Regions from separate parts of the Xanthobacter sp. 126 genome, predicted to be linked through region 1. Evidence: predicted binding sites of a transcription regulator. Region 1 holds the regulator's gene; the other holds the start of a gene.
What was found. The regulator PhoB, encoded in region 1, activates phosphate uptake and scavenging genes when phosphate is short. The targets are predictions, from matches to a motif close to TGTCATNNANCTGTCAT.
Positions count from the first base shown of each region.

Region 2: the regulator PhoB is predicted to act here: its motif matches at 2,710-2,726, upstream of XAN126_RS0104105 (DUF465 domain-containing protein).

Region 1 is NZ_JAFO01000001.1:5,358,573-5,366,391, forward strand. It holds gene XAN126_RS0125345 (ATP-binding protein) at 1-544, shown strand, start outside; gene pstS (phosphate ABC transporter substrate-binding protein PstS) at 679-1,719, shown strand; gene pstC (phosphate ABC transporter permease subunit PstC) at 1,821-2,798, shown strand; gene pstA (phosphate ABC transporter permease PstA) at 2,816-3,649, shown strand; gene pstB (phosphate ABC transporter ATP-binding protein PstB) at 3,710-4,534, shown strand; gene phoU (phosphate signaling complex protein PhoU) at 4,555-5,289, shown strand; gene phoB (phosphate regulon transcriptional regulator PhoB) at 5,344-6,045, shown strand; gene XAN126_RS0125380 (FAD-dependent oxidoreductase) at 6,300-7,667, opposite strand.
Region 2 is NZ_JAFO01000001.1:877,726-885,544, forward strand. It holds gene XAN126_RS0104085 (YqgE/AlgH family protein) at 1-616, opposite strand, end outside; gene XAN126_RS0104090 (protein-disulfide reductase DsbD domain-containing protein) at 787-1,692, shown strand; gene XAN126_RS0104095 (peroxiredoxin) at 1,788-2,273, shown strand; gene XAN126_RS0104100 (DUF465 domain-containing protein) at 2,368-2,574, opposite strand; gene XAN126_RS0104105 (DUF465 domain-containing protein) at 2,752-2,931, shown strand; gene XAN126_RS0104110 (ATP-binding cassette domain-containing protein) at 3,071-4,894, shown strand; gene XAN126_RS0104115 (MaoC family dehydratase) at 4,902-5,387, opposite strand; gene XAN126_RS0104120 (MaoC family dehydratase) at 5,384-5,848, opposite strand; gene XAN126_RS0104125 (hypothetical protein) at 5,935-6,279, opposite strand; gene XAN126_RS0104130 (hypothetical protein) at 6,313-6,639, opposite strand; gene XAN126_RS28125 (hypothetical protein) at 6,706-7,038, opposite strand; gene XAN126_RS28130 (hypothetical protein) at 7,226-7,441, opposite strand; gene XAN126_RS0104140 (MaoC/PaaZ C-terminal domain-containing protein) at 7,510-7,819, opposite strand, start outside.

The DNA of each region.
Region 1 (7,819 bases):
GTCGCGCCTCATCGACGACCTGCTCTCGCTCTCGCGCATCGAACTGAACGCCCACGTGCAGCCGCAGACCAAGGTGGACCTTGGCGCCATCATCGCCCACGTCTGCGATACCCTCTCCCCCCTCGCCCGCGACCGCGGGGTGGAGCTGGAGCAGGTCCGCGAGACGGCCGACCTGGAAATCCTCGGTGATCGCGACGAACTGATCCGCCTGTTCGAAAATCTGGTGGAGAATGCCCTGAAATACGGCGCCGCAGGCAAGAAGGTGGAGGTGCGCCTCGCCCGCGAGAACGGCACCGCCGTGGTGAGCGTGCGCGACTTCGGCCCCGGCATCTCGCCGGAGCACCTACCCCGCCTCACCGAGCGCTTCTACCGGGTGGACGTGGCGGCCAGCCGTGACCAGGGCGGGACGGGATTGGGGCTCGCCATCGTCAAGCACATCGTGGCCCGCCACCGCGGCCGGCTGGGCGTGGAAAGCGAGCTCGGCAACGGAGCAATCTTCTCCGTGCGGATGGAAGCTTTGCCGAACCCGGAAAAAAACCTATAAAAGGCAATGGCGTAAGCTGTCATGCCCATGTCACGGACGCGTCATAGAACCTTGGCGCGCCGGGGCTAAGAGTCCTGAGCCCAGTTGCCCCGGCTCCTGCCGGAGCGGCAACCGATTTGGCAAGGAGAGATATCGTGAAGCTCACCACCGCTCTCGGCGTGATCGCCGTAGCTGGCTCGCTGTTTGCCGGCAGCGCCCAGGCTGTCGATTTCACCGGCGCTGGCGCGTCCTTCCCCGCCCCCGTCTACCAGTCCTGGGGCGCCAAGTTCAAAGAGAAGACCGGCGCGACGCTGAACTACCAGTCGATCGGCTCCGGCGGCGGCCAGAACCAGATCATCAACCGCACCGTGGACTTCGGCGCGTCCGACGCGACGGTCCCGGGCGAGAAGCTCGCGGCCAACAACCTGCTGCAGTTCCCGACCGTGATCGGCTCGGTGGTCGCCACCGTCAACCTCGACGGCGTCACCACCAACCAGCTCAAGCTCACCGGCCCGGTGCTCGCCGACATCTATCTCGGCAAGATCACCAAGTGGAACGACAAGGCCATCGCCGACCTGAACCCCGGCGTGACCCTGCCCTCGAACGCCATCGTCCCGGTCTATCGTTCGGATAGCTCGGGCACGACCGCGATCTTCACCTCCTACCTGTCGGCCGTGAGCCCGGACTGGAAGTCCAAGGTCGGCTCGGCGACCTCGGTCCAGTGGCCCACCGGCGCTGGCGCCAAGGGTAACGAGGGCGTCACCGGCACCGTCAAGAACACCAAGGGCGGCATCGGCTACGTCGAGTTCATCTACGCCGCCGCCAACAAGCTGGTCGTGACCCAGCTGCAGAACAAGGCCGGCAAGTTCGTCACCCCCGAGGTCGCCGGCTTCCAGGCCGCCGCCGCCTCCGCCGACTGGAAGGGCGCCAAGGACTTCGCCGCTTCCATGATCGACGCCCCGGCCCCCGAGGCCTGGCCGATCGTCTCCCCCACCTACATCCTGCTGCCGAAGAACCCGACCAACGTCGAGGCTTCGCGCGAAGTGATGAAGTTCTTCGAGTGGGCCTACACCAAGGAAGGCGCCGACATCGCCGAAGGCCTGCACTACATCCCGCTGCCCGCGGCGGTGGTCGAGCAGGTGAAGGCCGCCTTCAAGGCCGAAGTGAAGGGTCCGGACGGCAAGCCCGTCCTCTGATCTGAAGAAGATCGCGCCGCTCTCCCAGGAGGGCGGCGCTTTTCCATCAGGCGACAGGTCCGGTAGCGCACACGCATCGACAAGCCGGGGCAGGGGATAAAATGGACGCGACGGTGGACGGCATGCGGTCTGGCTCGGCAGAGCCCATCAGCAAGGCCAAAGGCACGGGACGGATCGCCGATCCGATCTTCGTCACCCTCCTGTGGGCGAGCGGCATCTTCGTCCTCATCCTGCTCGGCCTCATCATCGCCGAGCTGTTCAAGGGCGGCCTGCCGGCGCTCCAGCACTTCGGGCTCGACTTCATCTGGTCGTCCGCCTGGAACCCGGTCACCGAGAATTTCGGCGCCCTGGTGATGATCTACGGCACGCTGTTCTCCGCCATCATCGCGGTGATCGTGGCGCTGCCGCTCTCCTTCGGCATCGCCTTCTTCCTCACCGAGATCGCGCCCCAGCCACTGAAGCGGCCCGTCGGCGTCGCGGTCCAGCTTCTGGCCGCCGTGCCCTCCATCATCTACGGCATGTGGGGCTTCTTCGTCGTCGTCCCGCTGATCGCCGCCTACGTGCAGCCCCCGCTGATCGACCTGTTCGGCGACCTGCCGGTCATCGGCGCCCTGTTCGCCGGCCCGCCGCTCGGCTCGGGCATGCTCACCGCCGGCCTCATCCTCGCGGTGATGATCTTGCCCTTCATCACCGCCATGTTCGTGGAGACGCTGGAAAGCGTGCCGCCCATGCTGAAGGAATCGGCCTACGGCATCGGCGCCACCACCTACGAGGTCTACAAGAACGTCTCGGTGCCCTACGGCAAGACCGCCATGGTGGGCGCCATCATGCTCGGCCTCGGCCGCGCGCTGGGCGAGACCATGGCCGTGACCTTCGTCATCGGCAACGCGACGCGCCTGTCCGCCTCCCTGTTCGCGCCGGGCGCCACCATCGCCTCCACCATCGCCAACGAATTCCCCGAGGCCCCGATCGGGTCGCTGAAGCTCACCTCGCTGCTGCAGCTCGGCTTCATCCTGTTCGTGATCTCCTTCATCGTCCTTGCACTGTCCCGGGCGCTCGTGCGCTCGCGGCTCGACTGACCGGGAGCTTCAGAACCATGGCTTCCCTCGCCGCGCGCCGCGCCACCGACCGGGCCGTCAAGGCCATCTCCACCGGCTTCGCCGTCTTCGCCCTGTTCCTTCTCGGCTGGATCCTCTGGACCCTGCTCTCGCGCGGCCTGCCCGCGCTGGGATTGAACGTCTTCACCCAGGTCACCAAGCCGCCGGGCCAGGGCGGCGGCCTGCTGAATGCCATCGTCGGCTCGCTGATCCAGATCGGCATCGCCATGGCCATCGGCGGCCCCATCGGCATCTTCTGCGGCACCTTCCTCGCCGAGAACGGCAAGGGCACCAAGGTCGGCGCCGCCGCCCGCTTCGTGAACGACATCCTGCTGTCGGCGCCGTCCATCCTGGTGGGCCTGTTCATCTACACCCTGCTGGTGGTGCCGCTCGGCGGCTTCTCCGGCTGGGCGGGCTCCATCGCCCTGGCGATCCTGGTGATCCCGGTCATCGTGCGCACCACCGAGGACATGCTGAACCTCGTGCCCGTCGGCCTGCGCGAAGCCGCCTTCGCGCTTGGCGCGCCGCAGTGGAAGGTAGTGATGTTCATCACCTGGCGCGCGGCCCGCGCCGGCATCGTCACCGGCGTGCTTCTGGCCATCGCCCGCGCCGCCGGCGAGACCGCGCCGCTGCTGTTCACCTCGCTCGGCAACAACGCCATGTCGACCGACCTGTCGAAGCCGATGGCGAGCCTGCCCATCGCCATCTACCAGTTCGCCGGCAGCCCGTTCGACGACTGGGTCTCGCTCGCCTGGGCCGGCGCACTGCTCATCACCGTGGGCGTGCTGGTGCTCAACGTGGCGTCCCGCCTCTTCCTGGCGCGGAGCCACTAGCTCCCGCCGCCGCCCTTTCCATTTCCTCCGAAGCAAGGCCAAGGCCCAAGCGAGGACAAGATGACTTCAGCCGTCGATCCCACCTTCAATCTCGCCTCCGCCGTGGGTGCCAAGCCGGACGCGCCGCCGGCCCCCGCCAAGATCAAGGTGGAGAACCTGCAGTTCTACTATGGCAGCAACCATGCGCTGCGGAACATCAACTTCGAGGTTCCCGAGAAGCGCGTGACCGCCATGATCGGTCCGTCGGGCTGCGGCAAGTCCACACTGCTGCGCGTGTTCAACCGCATGTTCGACCTCTACCCCGGCCAGCGCGCCGAGGGCTCGGTGCTGTTCGACGGCGTGAACATCGTCGGCAAGGAACTGGACCCCACCATCGTACGCACCCGCATCGGCATGGTGTTCCAGAAGCCTACGCCGTTCCCCATGTCGATCTATGACAACATCGCGTTCGGCGTGAAGCTGCACGAGAAGCTCTCCAAGGCACAGATGGACGAGCGCGTGGAATGGTGCCTGCGCAAGGCCGCCATCTGGGACGAGACCAAGGACCGCCTGCACACCTCGGCGCTCGGCATGTCCGGCGGCCAGCAGCAGCGCCTGTGCATCGCCCGCACCATCGCGGTGAAGCCCGAGGTGATCCTGCTCGACGAGCCGACCTCGGCCCTCGACCCCATCTCCACCTCGAAGATCGAGGACCTGATCGACGAGCTGAAGCAGGAATTCACCATCGTCATCGTCACCCACAACATGCAGCAGGCCGCGCGCTGCGCCGACATGACCGCCTTCTTCTATCTGGGCGAGCTGATCGAGATGGCGCCTTCCGACGTGATCTTCACCAATCCGAAGGAGATCAAGACGCGCGACTACATCACCGGCCGCTTCGGCTGACGGATTGAAGGATCACTGAGATGCCGGATCATATCGTCGCCTCCTTCGATCAGGAGTTGAAGGAAATCGGCCGCAAGGTCGTCGAGATGGGCGGGCAGGCCGAGCGCCTGGTCGCCGACAGCGTCGCCTCCCTCATCCGCCGCGACAGCGCCCTCGCGCAGAAGGTCGTGCTGCTGGATGCCAGCGTCGACCAGGTGCAGCGCGAGATCGAGGACCGGGCCATCCTGGTCATCGCCAAGCGCCAGCCGGTGGCCATCGACCTGCGCGAGATCGTCGCCGCGATCCGCATCGCCAACGATCTCGAGCGCATCGGCGACCTCGCCAAGAACGTGGGCAAGCGCGTCATCGCCATCGAGGGCGAGTATCACCCGGCGAAGCTGGTGCGCGGGGTGGAGCACATCTCCGACCTCGTGCTCGAGCAGCTGAAGGAAGTGCTGGACGCCTACGCCGCCCGCAACGAGGCCAAGGCGCTGGAAGTGTGGGGCCGCGACGGCGCCATCGACATCATGTACACGTCCCTGTTCCGCGAGCTCCTCACCTACATGATGGAGGATCCGCGCAACATCTCCGTGTGCACGCACCTCTTGTTCTGCGCCAAGAACATCGAGCGCATCGGCGACCACGCGACCAACATCGCGGAGATCGTCTACTACATGGTGACGGGCCAGAACCTGCCGGAGAGCCGCCCCAAGGCGGACGCCTCCAGCGACACCACCCTGCCCTTCCCGGGCCGCACCACCACCGTTCAGAGCTGATCAACCAGACCTGAAGACGGGGCGGAGAGCCCCGATAGTGACGGATAGACCAAAGTGCCGGCGCGTATTCTGATCGTCGAGGACGAAGAGCCGTTAACCCTCCTGCTCCGCTACAATCTGGAGTCGGAGGGTTACGGGGTCGAGAGCGTGGGACGCGGCGACGAAGCCGAGACCCGGCTGCGCGAAAGCGTGCCTGATCTCATCATCCTCGACTGGATGCTGCCCGGCCTCTCCGGCATCGAACTGTGCCGGCGCCTGCGCACCCGGCCGGAGACCGAGCGGCTGCCCGTCATCATGCTCACCGCCCGCGGTGAGGAAACCGAGCGGGTGCGCGGCCTCGCCACCGGCGCGGACGACTATGTGGTGAAGCCCTTCTCGGTGCCCGAGCTGCTCGCCCGCGTGCGCGCCCTGCTGCGCCGGGCCAAGCCCGAGCACGTCGCCACCCTGCTGCGGGCCGGCGACATCGAGCTCGACCGCGAGACCCACCGGGTTCACCGCGCCGGTCGCGAGATCCATCTCGGCCCCACCGAGTTCCGCCTGCTGGAATTCCTGATGCAGAGCCCCGGCCGCGTCTTCTCCCGCGAGCAGCTGCTCGACGGCGTGTGGGGCCAGGACGTCTATATCGACGAGCGCACGGTGGACGTGCATGTGGGCCGCCTGCGCAAGGCCATAAACCGCGGCCGCCAGTCCGACCCCATCCGCACCGTGCGCGGCGCCGGCTACTCCTTCAACGAGATGTTCGCCCGCGCGCACTGAGCGTTGCTTCGCTCAAACGCCACGCGGGCTGTCTTTACGTCGTCTTCGCTCAAACGCCGCGCGGGCTATTTTGGGGGAGGCGCAACCTCCCCCGAGCCGTCATCCCCCGGCTCGTCCTGGGGATCCACCCCGCCACGCGTCGGGCTGCTCGGAAGTATCAGCACCCCTCTGGCCGATGGGTGGATTGCCCGCACAAGGCGGGCAATGACGGCGGGATGTATGAAACGGGGCAGATCTCCGATGAGACGCAGCCCTCACCCCGTCCGCACCCCCAAAAGCCCAAGCGCCTGCTTGGCCGCGCGCTCGCCGGAGAGCCAGGCGCCGCCGACCGTGCCCCAGAGCGTCTCGTGGGTGTGCTCGCCGGCGAAGACCAGCCGGCCGCCCACCGTTTCGGTGAAGGCGCGGCGCATGTTGCCGAAGCCCGGCAAGGCGCAGGAGAAGGCGCCCAGCGCCCACGGCTCCTTGCTCCAGCGGGTGGCGAAGACCTTGCCGACGCGCGCGGCGGTATCGGCGCCGAACTCGCGCGTCAGCGCCGCCTTCACGAAGGACGCCGCCGCCTCGGGCGGACTGTCGGCGAGGCCGGCGGCCACGTCGCCCCCCACTTCAAGGCTGTAGAGGTCTGTGCCGCCGATACGGGCGCGCAGCGCATAGGCGCGCGGGCCGTCGGCGCGGAAATAGACCAGCTCGTCAGCGCCGAGATTGCCGGGATTGCGCGGCAGGCGGAAGCCGATGTGGTCGAAGGCGCCGAGCGTGATCTTCTCCACCGCCGTGCGGTAGCGCTGCGGCAAGGACGGGCCGATGCGCAGCTTGCCTGCCGCAATCAGGCTCGGCGGTACGGCGACGATCACCGCGCGCCCGGTCACGCTGCCCTTGTTGGTCTGCACCGAGACGAGGCGCGGGCTGAGATCGATGGAGCGCGCCGCCACCTCGAGCCGCACGGTCAGCGGACGGGCGAGCTGCGCCACCAGCGTGCCCACGCCCTGCCGGCAGATGTCCTCGCTCTCGCGCTCGTCGAAGCGGGAGACATCCACGGTGGAGACCTGATCCAGTTCCTTGGCGCAGTTGAACGGGCCGAGGACGAAGCGGGCGCTCGGCCCCCACGGTCCGAGGTCCGGCAAGGCGCGGGAGGCGGCCATGTCGCGGTTGGCATCGCCCGCGGCGACGATGGCCCGCTCGCCGCGGCGGACCGTGGCGATGAAATCCTCATAATCGGTATCGCCCGCCTCGCGCCCGCCCACATAGAGCCGGCCGCCATCGGGCGCGCGATAGATGTCGAGCCCCTCGGCCCGGCCGAAGGCGGCCATGGGGCGCGCCGCCGGCATATTGAGCCGCGCCGCGCCGAGGTCGAACGGCACGCCGAACTGGGTGGTGTCGGTCACCGTGCGGCCGCCCACCTGCTTGCCGGCTTCCAGCAGCACATAGCTGCGCCCGGCCTCGGCGATGCGCCGCGCGGCGGCGATGCCGGCCGCGCCCGCACCGATGATGACGACGTCCGCGTCAGTCTGCTGGCCGAGCGCGCGCGAGGAGGCAAGGCTCATGCCCACGAGCGGCGTGGCCGCCAGGGCAACACCACGGGCGAGCAGCGCGCGGCGGGAAAGAGGGGGGCGATCGGGTTCGGTCACGGCCGGAACGCTACCATGGGGCGTGCAACGGGGCGAGAGGGCGGACCGCCCCGTAGGTAAATGCGCGACACCACGCACTTTCCCGCCGGATCGCCCCCAACCTTCGCAAAATTGTAAGCCGGCATGTGGATAAAGGGGCGCGTGGCCGGCGC
Region 2 (7,819 bases), 4.5 Mb from region 1:
AGGCGTGGCCGGCGTCGCTGGAGAGCATTCCGGGCACGATGCCGAGCTTGCGCAGGGCATTATCGTATTTCGTCTCCACCCCTGCGCCGAAGATGAGGTCCGGGTCGGCCGGGCAGTTCAGCCAGCCATTGGCCTGGATCTCCGTCTCGAGCTGGCCCGGCGCCCAGCCGGCATAGCCGAGTGCCAGCACCGCGCTGCGCGGTCCGCGGCCGCCGGCGATGGCCTTCAGGATATCCAGCGTGGCGGTGAGGCAGATGCCGTCATCGATGGTCAGTGTGGAGTTCTCGACGAAATAGTCCGCCGAGTGCAGCACGAAGCCGCGTCCGGTCTCCACCGGCCCGCCGCGCAGCACTTTGACGGTGCCGGCGCTTTTCGGCAGCAGGATGCGCTCGGCGGCGGGAACCACGTCCAGCTGCACGAGGAGGTCAGTGAAGTCGATGTGGCTCGCCGGCTGGTTCACCACGATGCCCATGGCTCCTTCCGGAGAGTGGGCGCACATGTAGACGAGGGTGCGGGCGAACTGCTCGTCGCGCATGGTCGGCATGGCGATGAGCATCTGCCCATCGAGGAAACCCGACCCTCCGCCTTCGATCGTATGGTTCTGGCTCGCAGTCATGGAGAAAGGGTACCGCCGTTCGGGCGTCTTGGAAATGCGGATTGCATCGCAGGTCGCCGCGAAGCCTCGTCGCAAGGCTGCGAATTCCGCGGCGGGTCACACGCTTGTGCACGCGATTGGTGAGGGGAAGGGCTTTGCGGCGAAGCCGCGAGCGGGTACCCGCTAGGCCCATGACATCGACCCCTCAGCGCGCCCTGGGCGCTTGGCCGGCGGTTCGGCCCGCCTTCCTGTTGTCGTCTCGTGGCGTGTTCGCCCGCGCACTTCTCGCCGGCGCCATGCTTGCGGCTCTCTCGCCGGCCGCATGGGCTGCGAGTGCGCCTCCGGTGAAGGTGCCGGGCGCGGATGTGGTCCTGATGGCGGGCGCCGTCTCCGGCACGACGGCGGATGCGGGCATCGAGCTGAAGCTCGCCCCCGGCTGGAAGACCTACTGGCGCTATCCCGGCGACAGTGGCGTGCCGCCGACGCTGGACTGGAGCGGTTCGGAGAACATCGCCCGGGTGGAGATGGAATGGCCCGCGCCCAAGCGCTTCGCTGACGGGGGCGGGGGCTTTTCCATCGGCTACAAGGGGGCGGTCCTGTTCCCCCTGAAGGTGGAGCTGAAGGACAAGGACAAGCCGGCGCGGCTTGCTCTCGCGTTCGATTTCGCGGTGTGCGAGGCCCTGTGCATGCCCGCCCGCGCTGACCTCTCCATCGCGCTTGGCGGTGACGCGGGCGCCGAGGCGTCCCGTATCTCGGCTGCCCGCGCGGCCCTGCCGGTGGAACGTCCGCTGGGCGTTGCCGAGCCGACCTCGGTGCAGAAGGTCGAACTGGACGCGAGCGCCGAACCGCCGCATCTCGTGATCGAGGTCAGGGCCCAGAATCCCAAGGCGGATCTGTTCGCCGAGGGACCGGACCGCTGGGCCCTGCCGTTGCCGCAGAAGACCATGCTGCCGGACGGTGCCGCCCGGTTCGAGCTGCCCCTCGACGGCATTCCCGCCGGCACCGATCCGTCCGGCACGCCGCTCACCCTGACCCTCGTGGACGGCCCGAAGGCGATCGTGACAACAGTGCCTGTTCCGAAGCTGCCGCCACGCTGAACTGGGCCGCTCCGGCCCGCAGCCAGCGCTTTTCTCCCCGTCAAAAGCCCGTATTGTCGGCGCGGGCGCAAACGCCCAAGACTGTGGAGAAGACGATGCCCATTTCGGTCGGCGACAAACTGCCCAACGCCACCTTCCGTGTTCCCACCGAGGACGGCCCCGTGCCGAAGACCACCGACGAAATCTTCAAGGGCAAGAAGGTGGTGCTGTTCGCGGTGCCGGGTGCCTTCACCCCCACCTGCCACAAGAACCACCTGCCGGGCTATGTGCACGAGGCCGACGCCATCAAGGCGAAGGGCGTGGACGCCATCGCCGTGGTGTCGGTGAACGATCCCTTCGTCATGGGCGCCTGGGAAAAGGCCTCCGGCTCCGACGGCAAGATCGTGTTCCTGGCGGACCCTGACGCGTCCTTCGCGGCCGCGCTCGACCTCACCTTCGACGGCTCGGCCGCGGGCCTCGGCGTGCGCTCCAAGCGCTATTCGATGGTGGTCGAGGACGGCGTGGTGAAGACGCTCAACGTGGAGGACGTGCCCTCCAAGGCCGACGCCTCCGGCGCCACCGCGCTGCTCGCCCAGCTCTGATCCTTCTTACCGACTGACGGATGCCGGGCACGCCCGGCCTCCGCGCCCCGGACCCTCCTCAGGAGGGCGGGCCTCGCGCGTTTCTCGCGCGCTCTCAGGCGATGATATCGGGGAACAGTTCGTCCTCGATCTGGCCGATGCGGTCCTTCAGCTGCAGCTTGCGCTTCTTGAGCCGCTGGATCTGCAGGATGTCCGATCCCGACACGCTGGTCAGCGCCTCGATCGCCGCATCGAGATCCCGATGCTCCTGCTTCAGGCGTTCCAGGTGGACCTTGAGATCCCGTTCCTCGTCGCTCGTCATGCCCGGTCCTGTCACCGGCGCGCAGGTCCGCCGCCCGCTCGCCCCATTTGGAATGACTATGGCACGGGTATGCCGCGCCGCAAGATGGGAGGTCGCCGGAGGTGGCGGAAAGGCGGTCGACTCTTCGCCGGCTCCGTGACAGACTGATGTCGTGTTGCAGACAGGGAGTGGCTAAGAATGTCCATCCAGTCGCACCTTCAGGAACTGAAGCGGCGTCACGCGGCCATCGAGCAGGAGCTCAACCGCGAAATGAACAGCCCCGCCTCGGATCCTCTTCGTGTCGCAGAGCTGAAGCGCAAGAAGCTGGTTCTCAAGGACCAGATGTCGAAGCTGAATCCGACTTCCACCGTACATTGATGGCCTGAGAGATGTGCTCGCCGCCTGCGTGATGCAGGGCGATGCGCACCTCTTTGCGTCCCGGGAGACGATCGGCGCAAAGTGTCGTCCCGCGCGAACGGCCTTTGCGTTCCGGACCGGAGGGCTTTAATCCGGCCCCATGGCTCCTCCGCTCGTTCTCCTCCAGGACATCCATTTGCGCTTCGGCGCCACCCCTCTGCTCGACGGCGCGGAGCTTTCCGTGTCGGCGGGCGAGCGGGTGTGCCTCGTCGGTCGCAACGGCTCAGGCAAGTCCACGCTGCTGAAGGTGGCGGCTGGGCTGGTCGAGCCGGATTCCGGCACGCGCTTCTTCCAGCCCGGCACCACCGTGCGCTATCTCCAGCAGGAGCCGGACTTTTCCGGCTATGCGACGACGCTCGCCTATGTGGAGGCCGGGCTTGGACCGGGCGACGATGCCTATCGCGCCCAATATCTCCTCACCGAGCTGGGCCTCACCGGACAGGAAGACCCCGCTCACCTGTCCGGCGGCGAGGCCCGCCGGGCCGCTCTGGCGCGCGTCATCGCGCCGGAGCCGGACGTGCTGCTGCTGGACGAGCCGACCAACCACCTCGATCTGCCGGCCATCGAATGGCTGGAAAGCGAGCTGAAGGGGCTGAAGTCCGCCATGGTGCTCATCAGCCATGACCGGCGCTTCCTCGAAACCCTCTCGCGCGCCACCGTCTGGCTCGACCGCGGCCAGACCCGGCGGCTGGAGCAGGGCTTCGGCGCGTTCGAAGCCTGGCGCGACGAGGTGCTGGAACAGGAAGAGACCGAGCGCCACAAGCTCGACCGCAAGATCGTCGCGGAGCTGGACTGGCTGCGCTACGGCGTCACCGCCCGCCGCAAGCGCAATGTGCGCCGGCTGGGCCTGCTGCATTCCATGCGCAAGGATCGCCGCGATGAGCGCCGCGCGGTCGGCAACGTCAAGCTGGCGGTGAGCGAGGCGGAGGCCTCCGGCAAGCTCGTCATCGAAGCGAAGCACATCGCCAAGGCCTTCGGCGCGCGGGAGGTGGTGAAGGATTTCTCCACCCGCATCCTACGTGGCGACCGCATCGGCATCATCGGCCCCAACGGCGCCGGCAAGACCACGCTCATCAAGCTGCTCACCGGTGAGCTCGCCCCCGATTCGGGCACGGTAAGGCTCGGCACCAATCTCGAAGTCGCCAGCCTCGACCAGAAGCGCGCGGCGCTCGATCCCGGCACCACCCTGCGCGATGCCCTCACCGGAGGCGGCTCGGACCAGGTGCAGGTGGGCGGCGTGCCCAAGCACGTGATGGGCTATCTGAAGGACTTCCTCTTCACCCCCGAGCAGGCCAATGCCCCGCTCTCGGTGCTCTCCGGCGGCGAGCGCGGCCGGCTGATGCTGGCGCGGGCGCTGGCGTTGCCCTCCAACGTGCTGGTGCTGGACGAGCCCACCAACGACCTCGACCTCGAAACCCTCGACCTTCTGCAGGAGATGGTGGCCGACTATCCCGGCACCGTCATCCTCGTCAGCCACGATCGTGACTTCCTGGACCGTACCGTCTCCAGCGTCATCATGGCGGAGGGGGACGGGATGTTCCGCGAATATGCCGGCGGCTATTCGGACATGCTGTCCCAGCGCGGACGCGGCGTGGAGGCCCGGGACAAGGGGGCGCCCGCGTCGAAGGCCAAGGCGGGCGAGCCGAAGCCCGAGGCCGGCAAGGGGGCAGCTGCCGCCGGGGCGAAGCGACGGCTCTCCTTCCATGAGCAGCACGCGCTCAAGACGCTGCCCAAGACCATGGACGACCTGCGCGCCAAGCTGGAGAAGCTCGCCGCCGAAATCGCCGACCCTGCGCTCTACGCTCGCGACCCTGCGCGCTTCGACAAGGCCTCGGCGGCGCTGGCGGAGACGCAGGCGGCCCTCGACGCAGCGGAAGAGGAATGGCTGCGCCTTGAAATCCTGAAAGAGGAACTCGAAGGGTAGGCCCCGCTCAGGGGCGGCGCCGCATCAGCACTGTGCTCTCGAAATCGATGACCAGATCCCCGTGCTGGTTCGTCCCTGAATTGTAGGTGCGCAGGAAGCCCCATTGGGGCCGGGACTTGATGGTGATCTTGTCCCGCACCTCGGTGGCGAACGAGATGGTGTCGCCGGCATAGACCGGCTTCAGCCAGCGCAGCTTGGTGAAGCCCGAGGCCGGTCCGAAAGAGCCACCGCCCGGCACGCCTTCCTCGCCGGGTCTGGAGGCCTCCTTGGGCAGCGCCATGTTGGAGGCGACGAAGCACTTCATCCACATGGCGGCCGTGTGCCAGCCGGAGGCCACCAGCGCGCCGAACGGACTGCGGCGCGCCGCCTCCGGATCCACATGGAACGGCTGGGGATCGTAGAGACGGGCGAAGGCCAGCATCTCCGCCTCGGTGAAGGTGTGGTTGCCCAGCGCGGCGGTGGCGCCCGCCTCGACTTCCTCGAAATACATCATGCGAGGCGCGCTCCCGGATTGCGGCGGCCGACCATGACCACGCAGGTCTGGTCCAGGGCGGCGCTCTTGTCGGCTTTCAGAAGCTCGAAGCGGAAGGTCACGAGGCCCATGTCCGGGTTGCTCTTGGAGGTGCGGCTCTCCAGCACCGTGCGGCGGAGCGTGAGCACATCGTCGGGGAAGACCGGGGCGAGCCACTTGTTCTCGGGAACGCCGGGCGAGCCCATGCCGGCAGTGCGCAGCAGGAAGCCGTCGCAGACGAGCCGCATCATGATGGCGCAGGAATGCCAGCCGGAGGCCGCCAGCCCGCCGAGCAGGGACGCCTTGCCCGCAGCCGCATCGAGATGCATGGGCTGGGGATCGAACTCGCGGGCGAAGGCGAGGATCTCCTCCTCCGTGACCTTGTGCGAGCCGAACGTCTTCACCTCACCGATGATGAAATCTTCGAAGAAGATGTCGGGCAAGGCGGCCTCCCTGTCGTTGGAGGCCGATGGAAGGCGAGGATGACGCAAACGTCAAGCTGGGCGTGGGGATGACTGGGGCGTCCGGCTCAAAAGAGGTCCTTGTCGCGCCCCACCAGAAGGTCGCGGAGGTTCTGAGTGACAGGAAATCCGTAGCCGCCTTCGCGAACGGGCGCGTAGAGCACGCCGTCGTCGTGATACTCGGACACATAGAGGTGCACGCCGACGCACATCATGGAAAGAATGAGCGCCTGTAGGGCATCCGCCCCGTGGACAACCATGCTCTTGGGCTCATCCGGCCAGTCGATCTCGAAGCGGCAGCCACAGGACTCTCCAATGTCCTCCACGAGGTGTTCGGGCTGGTAAAGGCGAATCTCCACCGGCGTGTCGCCGGACTCGCCCCTGATGAAAAGGGTGCGCGTGAGGATCACCATGGCGGGGCTCCGCGGAGGGCTGAAATCAGAAGCTCATCTTGTCGACGCCGATGAGCAGGTCACGCAGATTGCTTGGGACGGGGAAGCCGTAGCCGTCCTCGCGGTCGTAGGCGCGCGCAAACTGCCGTCCTCATGATACGGGCTCGTGTAGATCTGGGCGCCGATCATCTGCAGCGCGATGACCAGTGCCTGCAGCGCATCTTCGCCTACGCCATGGCGAGCCAATCGGACCTCCGGCCAGTCGATCTCGAAATTGCATATCCAGGACGCACCCGTTGGGAGGGGCTGATACAGGCGGATTTCGATAGGAACCTTACCGGAGGGTCGGTTGAGATGCAGAGTATGGGTCAGGATGAGCATTATAAATTTCCAAACAAGCAACTGGCAGCCAAATCCTGCTTCGCTCCGCACGTGTATTCACAGTGACTAGAGATAAATCTTGTCAGCGCCGATCAGCACGTCGCGGACGTTGCGGGAGACGGGAAATCCATAGCCCTCTTCGGTATCGTAGGCGCGAAGGGCTCCGTCGTGATGATAGGAGCTTGTGTAGATTTGGATGCCGATCATCTGCAAGGATATCACCAGCGCCTGCAATGCATCGAAGCCGGCGCCGGACATGGCCTTGGTGCCCTCCGGCCAGTCGATTTCGAAAGCGCAGGCCCAGCAGCCGTCTTTCGGTTCTGGCTTGTAAATTCGGATTTCGATTGGAACTTCCCCTTCGAGGCGTTTCAGATGGAGTTTGTGGGTAAGTATTAACATTTTAATTCTCTCAAAATGGGAGGGGAGGAATCGGCCTTCCGGCTAGGCAGGCAGCGTAACGTTCCGATGCCTGACCGTGGCATGCGGGATTCTTGATAGCGTTGCAGTAGATCGTGTCCATCTTGTTCAAGCGTTCGCACTCCGCTTCCGCCGCTGGCGAGATGCGCCGCGCCGCCATCGACACACGTCACTCCGCGCCTGCGGGTTTGGACCCGGTGCTGCCGTCGCTGCCTCCGGCCCACCGCCCGCCACCCGGCTCGCCACTGGGGATACGCGGCAGGCTGGGATCATAACCGCCCTTCAATGCAAGCTTGAGGCGCCACGTCGCGACTTCGAGATTCAGCCGCCGCGTGAGGCGGCGCAATCGGTCGAGGGCATCCAATTCTGCATCTGTCTGCGACACAGCCTCTCTCCTCCGTCAATCCGAAGGAGATGATGTAGGATTATATTCCTTATTGAAACTAGGGCGTGCTAAGGGCTGCGCGGTTCTCGCGCGTCCGGCGCCAGATGCTTCAGCTCGAAGCGGATCACCTCGGTCCCATCTTCCCGCCGGGCGCTGCCGGTGCGGTGGTAGATGGTCCAGCCGGGCCGGCTGCCGCTGGGGCGGGCGTCGAGGATTTCGGTGAAGAAGGTCACGGTGTCGCCGGCGCGCACCGGGTCGAGCCATTTCAGGTCGGTCATGCCGAAGCCGACACCCACCGGCGCGATCACCGCCGCATGGTCCTCCGGCAGGTCCTCAGCCACCGCGCCGTGGGCGCGCACGAACAGGCCCATCCACATG